Regions from separate parts of the Blautia sp. NSJ-175 genome, predicted to be linked through region 3. Evidence: riboswitches for the same ligand, from Rfam matches in the RefSeq annotation. Region 3 holds a riboswitch; each other region holds the start of a gene.
The links. A riboswitch is a leader RNA that binds a small molecule or an ion and turns the genes downstream of it on or off. The one in region 3 is predicted to bind cobalamin.

Region 1: it holds a riboswitch for cobalamin, as region 3 does, so the genes downstream of both, MUB35_RS04490 (hypothetical protein) here and MUB35_RS21045 (energy-coupling factor ABC transporter permease) in region 3, are expected to answer to the same signal.
Region 2: it holds a riboswitch for cobalamin, as region 3 does, so the genes downstream of both, MUB35_RS04445 (DUF2284 domain-containing protein) here and MUB35_RS21045 (energy-coupling factor ABC transporter permease) in region 3, are expected to answer to the same signal.

The regions. Positions count from the first base shown of each region.
Region 1 is NZ_JALIFQ010000002.1:208,892-212,174, reverse strand. It holds gene MUB35_RS04495 (leucine-rich repeat domain-containing protein) at 32-844, shown strand; cobalamin riboswitch at 1,117-1,247, shown strand; cobalamin riboswitch at 1,333-1,517, shown strand; gene MUB35_RS04490 (hypothetical protein) at 1,669-2,193, shown strand; gene MUB35_RS04485 (hypothetical protein) at 2,287-3,283, shown strand, end outside.
Region 2 is NZ_JALIFQ010000002.1:191,611-194,893, reverse strand. It holds gene srtB (class B sortase) at 1-104, shown strand, start outside; gene MUB35_RS04450 (adenosylcobinamide amidohydrolase) at 137-1,225, shown strand; cobalamin riboswitch at 1,300-1,490, shown strand; gene MUB35_RS04445 (DUF2284 domain-containing protein) at 1,830-2,381, shown strand; gene MUB35_RS04440 (LacI family DNA-binding transcriptional regulator) at 2,648-3,283, shown strand, end outside.
Region 3 is NZ_JALIFQ010000015.1:111,034-114,316, forward strand. It holds gene hemA (glutamyl-tRNA reductase) at 1-803, opposite strand, end outside; cobalamin riboswitch at 1,037-1,217, shown strand; gene MUB35_RS21045 (energy-coupling factor ABC transporter permease) at 1,416-2,162, shown strand; gene MUB35_RS21050 (energy-coupling factor ABC transporter substrate-binding protein) at 2,164-2,463, shown strand; gene cbiQ (cobalt ECF transporter T component CbiQ) at 2,493-3,269, shown strand; partial or broken gene MUB35_RS30890 (energy-coupling factor ABC transporter ATP-binding protein) at 3,266-3,283, shown strand, end outside.

The DNA.
Region 1 (3,283 bases), on a different contig from region 3:
TGGCACATATGCAAGGCGGGAGTGAAGAAAGATGGAATATTGTGTACTGGAACGAAAAAATGTTATTCGCGCAGCGGAGGAGGATATGCAGATACCTGCCTGTTACCAAATGCTGGGCGTGTGTTTTCTTAAGAATAATATCAAGGTAAAGAACATAAAACTGCCCGCTGTCCGTGTCGTGGGTACAGAGGCGTTTTTTAACTGCACAGCTCTCAGGCATGCAGCGCTGCCCAGAGTATATGTGATCAAGAAGGGTGCCTTCGGCAACTGCAGCAATCTGAGGGAGATACTGCTGCCAAAGACAGTGAGGGAATTGGGAAAAGGCGTATTTGACGGATGCAAGAGGATGGAGAAAGCCCTGTTTGACCCCATGGGAAACTGCAGGATACTGCCGGACATGACATTTGCCAACTGCCGTGCCCTTTCCAATGTTACACTGCCCGAGGTGATGTGGACAATTGGGAATCAGGCGTTCTATAAGTGCGAGTCCCTGGAGGATATAAAATTTCCCGAAAAACTGCACAGGATAGAAAACCAGGCATTTTATCAGTGTGGCCTCAAATCCCTGCATTTTCCGGAACATCTGGAAATGATCGGTGAGAGTGCATTTCTAAAATGTAAGAAGCTGGAGTATGTTTTCATTCCGCCGTCGGTGCAGAAGATAGGAAAATGGGCTTTTCATGGCTGCAATAACCTGAAGGTGCTGGAAATCCTCCATGACCCACAGGATGTGGGGGAATGGCTGACCAATAAGAACTGTGTCATCCGCTGCCGCCGGGGAAGTAAGATGGAGACCTATGCGGCACAATACGGCATTCAGGTGGAATATGCCGACGGCATCTGAAAAATAGTGACATATGGTTACTGTTCACTGCGTGCCCAGTAACACGTTTCGCGATGCACAGTTCTGCCCTTTAGGGTACAAAATGCAATAAATTGCATTTTGGCGCTGGCTAACTCGGGATTTTGCTTCGCATCGCGCAGCATCCCCTTGGAGAAAACACCTCCCGGGGCAATGGCGTGTGACCTGTTATGACATATGTACAAAGTAAGAAAATTATTGCACAGTATATTGACAAATATTACCAAATGAGTTAGAATGTAGCCATATCGAGAATATAGAAAAAAGATTGCAGTTTATTCTGATGCATAATGTCAGAATAATAATGGGAAATCCGGTGAGAATCCGGAACAGATGTAAATCTACTGTAAACAAAGTCAGTGCCCGCTGTTTTCCTGTCATGTACAAGGGAGCAGTCTGGGTATATTTATTATGAATCCATAACGCCTTCCTGTATGTACGGGAAGGCGTTTTATAGTTTGAACAGAAAAATTAAATATATCTTCTGTGGTCAGGGCAATAGCCCTGTTTAAAGGAATCCGGTGAGAATCCGGGCAGAACATCCCTGCTGTAAGGGGGACGAACAAAGCAGCAAAGCCACTGGGCATCATTCCCGGGAAGGCGCTTTTAGTAGGACGAACCCAAGTCAGAACACAAACACAGTTGTGGCAAACCAATTATTTGCAGTGTCCGAAGGCATGACGGACGTGTATTTTTTGTACCATTTTTTGAATAATTTAATAGATTATGACAAGACGAGGGCCCAGTCTTGTTGTGATAGATACTGCCGGAAGGCAAAATAAAAAATATCATAAGGAGGAAACAAAATGAAAAAAGGTATGAAACGGTTTTTAGGTATTGTATTGGCAATGGTTATGATGCTGTCGATGAGCATCAGTGTGTTTGCAGCCGATAATGATATTTCCGTAACGGTGACGTTAAATGCTGTGGCGGATGGGACACATCCTGCATTGAACGGGAGTGCTACAGTTAAAGTGGCGCCTGGTACCAATGTGGAGTTAATAGTAAAAGAAGCGCTTCCTAAGATGAACCTTGATATTACAAAGGGATTCTGGAAGGTGGTACCGGATTGGCAGAATCCAGATATTAAATACAACGCAATAGATGGACTGTATATAGGTGGAACCGCAGAAACAAATCTGTTTTATCAGGGAAAAGCGTACGAGTCAGATGCTGCATATTATGGTGTGGGCTGGACGTATTCGGGATTTGATGGAAATACACCATTAAATGAAAACAATTATATGAGCCAGAATACAATTAGCCAGGATCGTTCATCAGTTGTACTTAGCTATGCTAGCTACTATTATCCTAAAACTACTTCTAAATAAAGAATATTAATATTCCAGGAGGACAGGACGGTATGGAGACATACTGCCCTGTTTCTTAGTGAATTAATATGAATATAATATGGAGGAAGAAATATGAAGAAGTTGCTAAAGATTTTGAGTATGGCAGTTCTTGTAATGATCGCAGTACTAAACAAGACAGATGTATGGGCAGCAGAGAATACAGCAGATAATTCTCAGATACAGATAAATATAAAAAATAGCGACCATGAATTTTCATTACAGCCATTGGAAGAAAACGGAAATATCTTTGTCGGAAACAAGGATTTTTATAGAATTTTTTATAATGATCAAATTATAATAGAAGGCGTTTTACCAGATTCCGAAAGCAAAGTTACAGAGGTCTTTGGTTCCTTGGATATATATAATGAAGAGGGAACCCTGTTCGCTGATTCAGATAAAAAAATAGAGAATACAGTAAAAGATGGAAAGACACATTTTATTATAACCTATTCCAATATTATGAGTGATATGCAAATGTATTCCAATACATCTATATTTGGCGCATTGTATTTTGATATTAAAGTAGAAGCTGCAAATGGGAAAGAGACAGATCTTATAGCTGTTTTCAATACGGAAACGTCCTTTGGAGCAGACTCGGGTTATCCGTTTCTGGTTGAATATTTAGGCATTAAAAACAATGAGACAGATGAAATTTTATCAGGGGAAACAGAGAAAACAAATTTTGAAGACGGTCTATATCATTATGCTGAGCTGTCTGGTGATATAGATAATTTTTCCATGGTAGTAAACAGGCAGCAAAATAAAATGGAAACAATTAACCTAAGTGCCATAACGAAATCCTGCTTTTATTGGATGAATATAGGAAATAATTATATGTCAGTAAACGGCAGCTCTCCACAACGGTTTGATGTAATCAGTAATATATATAAAGGAAAATACAACACTCCGGTCATCAAGCCTCATAAGGGTTTGAACGTAGTTAATTTATCTTTTATTTTGGGTGTACCACCTATAAAGATGGATATTGATTTTAGTGAAATGCCTCCTGTGATGAAGATATTAGATACGAATATTAGCGTACCAGGATTAAACGAATCCGATAATATGC
Region 2 (3,283 bases), on a different contig from region 3:
AGCTGGGCGTGGAAGTGACGATCAGGGATAAAGTGGTGACCCTGGCCACCTGTACCAGTGACGCATCCGTAAGGCTTGTCATTCACGGGGTACAGAAGGATTAAAAAGTATAAGGACGGCGAAAAGGAAAAGATATATGATGCAGGATAAAAGGTTTCTGCCCGGCAAAGGGGATAAACTCTATAGAGATGAAAAATATATTGCCGCGGTTTTCGGAGGAAAAAGGAAGGTTCTGAGCACTTCGCCCCAGAACGGGGGATTGAGGACAGACTTAAAAGCTGTATATAATTATGACGGCGGACAGGAGGGGGAAAAGGAGATACGGCTTGAGGGAGGGACCTATGAAAGTCATATGCGTTATGTCTCTGACAGCATCATAGGTTTGTCAGCGGACTCGTCATCAGGTATTATGACAGCCGCCTCTATGAAAAATGCCTCTTATGTCAGGACACAGTACAGGGATATTGCCGTCAGCGTGATCGCAACAGGCGGTATTGAAGTCAACGCCGGGCGTGCAGGGGACCGGGCATCCTGGTACGAGAAGGACGGGGTCTGGGTGGATCTGGACGGGGAATGCAGGCATACACTGGGAACGATCAATCTTATGATTTTCCTGAATGCGGACCTGACAGACGGGGCCATTGCCAAGGCCCTGATAACCTGTACAGAGGCAAAAACAGCCGCGATCCAGGAGCTGTGCATAGCCAGCAGATATTCCCACGGGCTTGCCACGGGTTCCGGTACAGACGGCACGATCATTGTGGCTGACATGGAGTCTGATTTTAAGATCACGGAGACGGGCGCACACAGCAAAATAGGAGAAATGATAGGATGTGCGGTGAAAGAGGCTGTGATGGAATCCCTGTTTCTGCAGACTGGCGCAGGCGCCAGGATGCAGCACAATGTCTTCCGAAGGCTGGAGAGATTCTGCATAACGGCAGATGCGGCAGCCTCCCGTGCTGTGGAGACAGGCGTCATAGAGCCGTCAGAACAGGCGGATTTTAAGCGGCAGGCAGAAGAGTGGGCAGGCTGCGGAGATGCAGTTTCATGGGCCGCTCTTGAAGCGCATCTGCTGGATGAGAGGGAGTGGGGGATGCTGAAGGAAAGGGAAGTGCTGGATGCGGAGAGGAAGCTTCTGTGTGCATTCGGGATGGACAGTCCCCGTATGGGAGAGGATGCTGTTCTCATGGATCATATTATTTTTGCGATTAAAGAAAGAATATGAGCCGGAGGAATTGACAGATACCGGCCATTGTGCTAAAGTAATCATGTGTATAAATTCCATATCAGCTTGCCAAGTGCATCAGGATTTAGTTTTGCCCTCTTTTAGAAAATCCTGGTGAAAAGGGAATCAGGTGTAAGTCCTGGACGATCCGGTCACTGTGAGCGGGGAGCGAAGCGCATAAGTCCATTGTATAAGAGATTATATGAGAAGGAGCGCCGAACGAAGATCCGTGAGTCAGGAAACCTGCTTGGATGAGTAAAAGGTTGAGACTTCCGAAGAAAGTTTTCCATCCATTATGTTATTTGATATGGAATGCCTGCTTAGAACGTGAACGAAACAGGAACCTGTGTGAGGAATTTATGCATCCATGAAAAGCAGGAGGAGCCCAAGAGACGATTTTGTTTCTATATGTTTTATCCTCCGCACCCCAAATGTATAGATTGGTCTGACATCATCCGCTCATGGGCCTCCTGCAGGTAAAGGAAATAGTGTTAGAAGCTGCTGCGGGATAACTGCCTGTCAGCAGCTTTATTTATGACAGGGACAGCCGGCAGAGTGTCCGTGCGAGACAGACCGGAGGGATTCAGAAGGGAGAATCAGTAATATGCGTGAAGAAGATTTGATTGCAGTCGCTGAGGATGCGGGGTTTGCGAAAGCCGCCGTAATGAACACGGAAGATTTAGAATTTGAACATGAGTTCCGCAAGTTCTGCGAACAGAACGACTGTGGAAATTATGGCAATAACTATGGATGTCCACCCTACTGCGGAACCCCCGAAGAGATGGAGAACAGAGTTATGCAGTACCGCCGGGCGGTAGTTTTCCAGTCCAGAACACCTGTTAACAACATCTTTGATGATGCGGAGACAAAACAGATCAAGAAGATACACACCCGGATGACACTGCGCACAGTAGAAGAACTCAAGAGAAGAGGACTGGATAAGGACGGCATGTTCGTCATGTGCGGACCCTGCAACCTGTGCGACGCATGTAATATGCCGGAAGGAAAACCATGCGTGCAGGAGCAGAATCGTTTTTCCTGTCTGTCTGCGTATTGTATAGATGCGGCGAAGATGGCGAAACACTGCAATATGAATATGCAGTGGAATGGGGATGTGGTTTCGTTTTTTAGTATGTATCTTTTTGATAAAAAATAAAGAATAACGGATTGCAGAGAAGGTCAGATACGGAGCAGTCCGGACTGATAAATATATGAATATTAGATGGTACTTCGTAAATGGAGTACCATTTTTTTAATGTGTTTTGTATCATATCTGCTGATTGAGACAGAGCATTCCCAAAAGTTAGTAAATATTCACAAAATTTAATGACAAATTTCGCATATTATAGACAATTGCCAAAAGCGATTGTATAGATTATAATACAATTATTAAACGTGCACGGACACGGTGTAGGAGAAACCATGAAAGTTACAATCCGAGAAGTCGCAGAAGCAGCGAATGTATCAAGAGGGACAGTGGACCGGGCCTTAAATCACAGACCGGGTGTAAATCCGCAGGTAGCGGAAAGAATCATAAAAATAGCAGACGAGCTGGGGTATAAGCCCGATATGGCAGCCAGAACACTGGCAAATAAAAGATATACTAAGACAATAGGCGTAATTCTTTGTTCGGAGGGCAATCCATTTTTTAATGATGTTATCAATGGTGTCAACAACGCACTGGAGGAAATGGGGCATTTTGGAATACAGAATATTGTCAGAAAGATTAAAGGGTTTGACGCGGACCTTTTACTAAAAGAAATAGATGGACTTCTGGCAGAAAAAATATCCGGTCTTGTAATAACTCCGGTTAATTCCCCAAATGTGGCACAGAAGATCCAGGAATTGGAAGACGCAAATATACCGGTAGTAACTATAAATACAGACATATCCAGTGTAAAACATCTTGCGTATGTGGGGTGCGATTATATAACCAGCGGATGTGTGGCAGGTGAACTGCTGGGTATGATGAGCAATGGATTCGAGGAACATGTCGCCCTGATCATCGGTTCCAGTATGGTCATGGCACAGGAGCAGCGTCTCAGGGGAATAAAGAAA
Region 3 (3,283 bases):
ATCACATGATGGGGAACCTCTGCGTTTTCAAAAAGCTCTTTTGTTATGGTGCAGTTCGGGCTGGCTGTGGCGGATACCACCAGATCACATTTTGGCAGCAGTTCCATTCTGTCGCCGTAGTTGATACGCTCACACCCCTGGGGAATGGTCACAATGCCGCTCCGGTACTGACGGACGGTCACGGTCACATCAGCGCCTGCTTCTTTCAGAGCCAGTGCTGTCACCTTTCCCATCTCCCCGTTGCCGATGACCATGCAGGTTTTTCCCTGAATGGAAAATCCCTGGTTTTCCAGCCTGTCAATGGCCTGATGGATGACAGAGGTATTGGCCCTTGAAAATACCACTTCTGTCTTAACCTTCTTCGCCGCCGTCACTGCCATCCGAAAAAGCACCTCCAGCACACCGTCCGTACAGTAGGCATCCCTGGAAAGAGTCAGTGCGTCCTTCACCTGGGTAATGATCTGGTCCTCCGCCAGAATCTGGGATTTCAGGCCGCTGGTCAGATAAAACAGATGCTCCACAGCCTCCCTTCCTTCCCTTGTGATAAAATACTCCCGGTATTCCTCCTCGGGAACTTCTTTTTCTCTGCATAAAAAGCTAAGAAGGGACCCCTCCCAGTCTTCCTGCACACTGGCCCAGATCTCCATCCGGTTGCAGGTCGACAAAATAATACACCCTAAGATGTCCCTGTCTTCTTTCAGACGCTCCATAGCGCTCACCGCATTTTTTTTGGTGAAAGAAAATCTGGCCCGGACATCTACGGATGCTCTGCTGTGATCAATTCCAATCATGGAAATACTCATAGTTCCTACACTCCATATCTTTCGTTTCCGTTTTTTAGATGCCGCGGTCATAAAATATGACTGTTCCAAATCTTATACGGCACCTGCTGTTTTTTCATATTAGCACAGAATGAAAACGGGTGCAACATCTTGTTCCCCGTATACCCGGCAGGAAGATCTGGTGCCATAATAGTTTTCTGATTTTTCTTGTCGAATTCAATTGACAAAAAACTTCCGGGGAGATACAATAATCACAGAATTGAGTGTGCACAGGTGTCCGCTTTTGCGGAAGAATAGGAAAGTTGAGTTAAAAGCTCACACGGTCACGCCGCTGTGAGGGAAGAGCTGCATTTTATAATGTCACTGGGAAACTGGGAAGGCAAAATGCAGCGATGAGGCCCGAGTCAGAAGACCTGCCTGTCACAAACGATTTACACAATGGTTACGAACGATGGCCTTGTGTAAGAACAGGCGGATACGGCATTTATTCTTTGTATAAAGTCACCTGCCCCGCGTTTGTTCTTCTGATGGCCTGTCGGTATTTCTGCCGCCAGGTTTTTTTATACCCTTTTTGGCCTTTTGCCGGTTAAAGGGTAAGGCTTTATTACTCGATCAGAAGGAGGAAAAGACAAAATGAGTAAGAAACAGAAAAAAATCATTGTACTGGCAAGCATGTTCGCACTGACCTTTGGTATCGTGCCCAACGTCAGCGCCATGCACATCATGGAAGGTTATCTTCCCGGAGGGTTCTGCATCGCATGGGGTGTCATCTGCGTACCATTCCTGATCGCAGGATTCATGTCCATCAAGAAAACCCTGAATGAACACAGAAACCTGATCACTCTGCTGGCAATGTCAGGAGCATTCGTGTTCGTTATTTCATCCCTGAAAATCCCGTCTGTAACAGGAAGCTGTTCCCATATGACAGGAACCGGACTGGGTGCTATCCTTTTCGGTCCCAGCGCAGTTTCCATTCTGGGTATCATCGTACTGCTCTTCCAGGCAATCCTGCTGGCACACGGCGGACTCACCACACTGGGCGCCAATACTTTTTCCATGGCGATTGCAGGACCTTTTGTATCCTACGGAATTTTCTTCGTATGTAAAAAATGCAAGGTAAACAAGCATATTTCCATTTTCCTTGCAGCAACCCTGGGCGATTTATTTACATACTGCGTTACTGCTGTTCAGCTGGCTCTGGCTCATCATGCAGATACCACGATCATGGGAGCCATGGGAAAATTCCTGCTGATGTTTGCACCCACACAGTTATCTCTGGCAATTATCGAAGGCGTCATCACAGTTCTCATTATCATGGGTCTTGAAACCTATGCGAAACCGGAACTTCGTACCATCGGGTTTTTAAAGGGGGCAAAGTAATATGAAAAAAACAGTGATTGGATTAATAGTTGTGATTCTCTTAATTGCGTTTGTTCCGCTTTTTGCATTAAAGGATGCGGATTTCGGCGGCTCTGATGATGCCGGCAGCCAAATAGTTGAGGAAGTGGATTCCGGATTCCAGCCCATCGCGGAACCGCTCCTTGAAAAAATGCTTGGCCGCGAGCTTCCGGGCGAAGTGGAAAGTCTTCTGTTCTGCGTACAGTCTTCCATCGGAGTGGGCATTCTGGCCTTCTTTATGGGACGTTTTGTAGAAAGAAAGAAGCTGGGAAAAGGCGAATGATACTTTTCATCCGGCGAAAGGAGTAACTTATGATAACCATTGATAAGCTTTGCTATACTTCCAAGCTTAGATATGAAAATGCCGGTGAAAAGTTTGCGTTTGCGATGATTACACTTCTTTTTTGTGTAATGAGTCGTTCCATCGTGGTCGCATGCATTGTTTTAGCAGTTACAGGGATTCTCACCGTTTATAAGGGGGGAATCCCTTTTTCCCGCTATCTGCACTTTATGACTGTGCCGCTGGCTTTCTTGATTCTGAGCACCATTGCCATTGTTCTGAATGTAAAGCACGAACCGCTGGACCTGTTTGCCATCCCAATCGGGAGCTTATATCTCACAGGAAGTCTGGATGCCCTGCTCTACGCTCTGCAGTTGATCCTGACGGCACTTTCCGCAGTCTCCTGCCTGTATTTTCTGTCCATGACAACACCTATGCCGGACATCTTAAATGTACTGGGAAAGCTCCACTGTCCCAAACTGATGATCGAGCTTATGCTGCTCATCTACCGGTTCATCTTCGTGCTGCTGGACACTGCGTATTATATTTCCACATCACAGAACAGCCGCCTTGGAAACAGGGATTACAGGACAAGCTTAAAGTCCTTCGGCTCCCTTGGCTCTGTTTTGATGATTCGGGCAGTAAAGCGCTCCAATGCCCTCTACAGTGCCATGGAAGCACGCTGCTATGACGGCACCATCCATGTTTTGAATGAAACCTATCCTCCTAAGAAAAAAGTGATTGTGTGGATTGTTTTATTTGAAATCTTTTTATTTTCCATCATGATCTGGAGGAGGTTCTTCACATGAACAATGACATTATA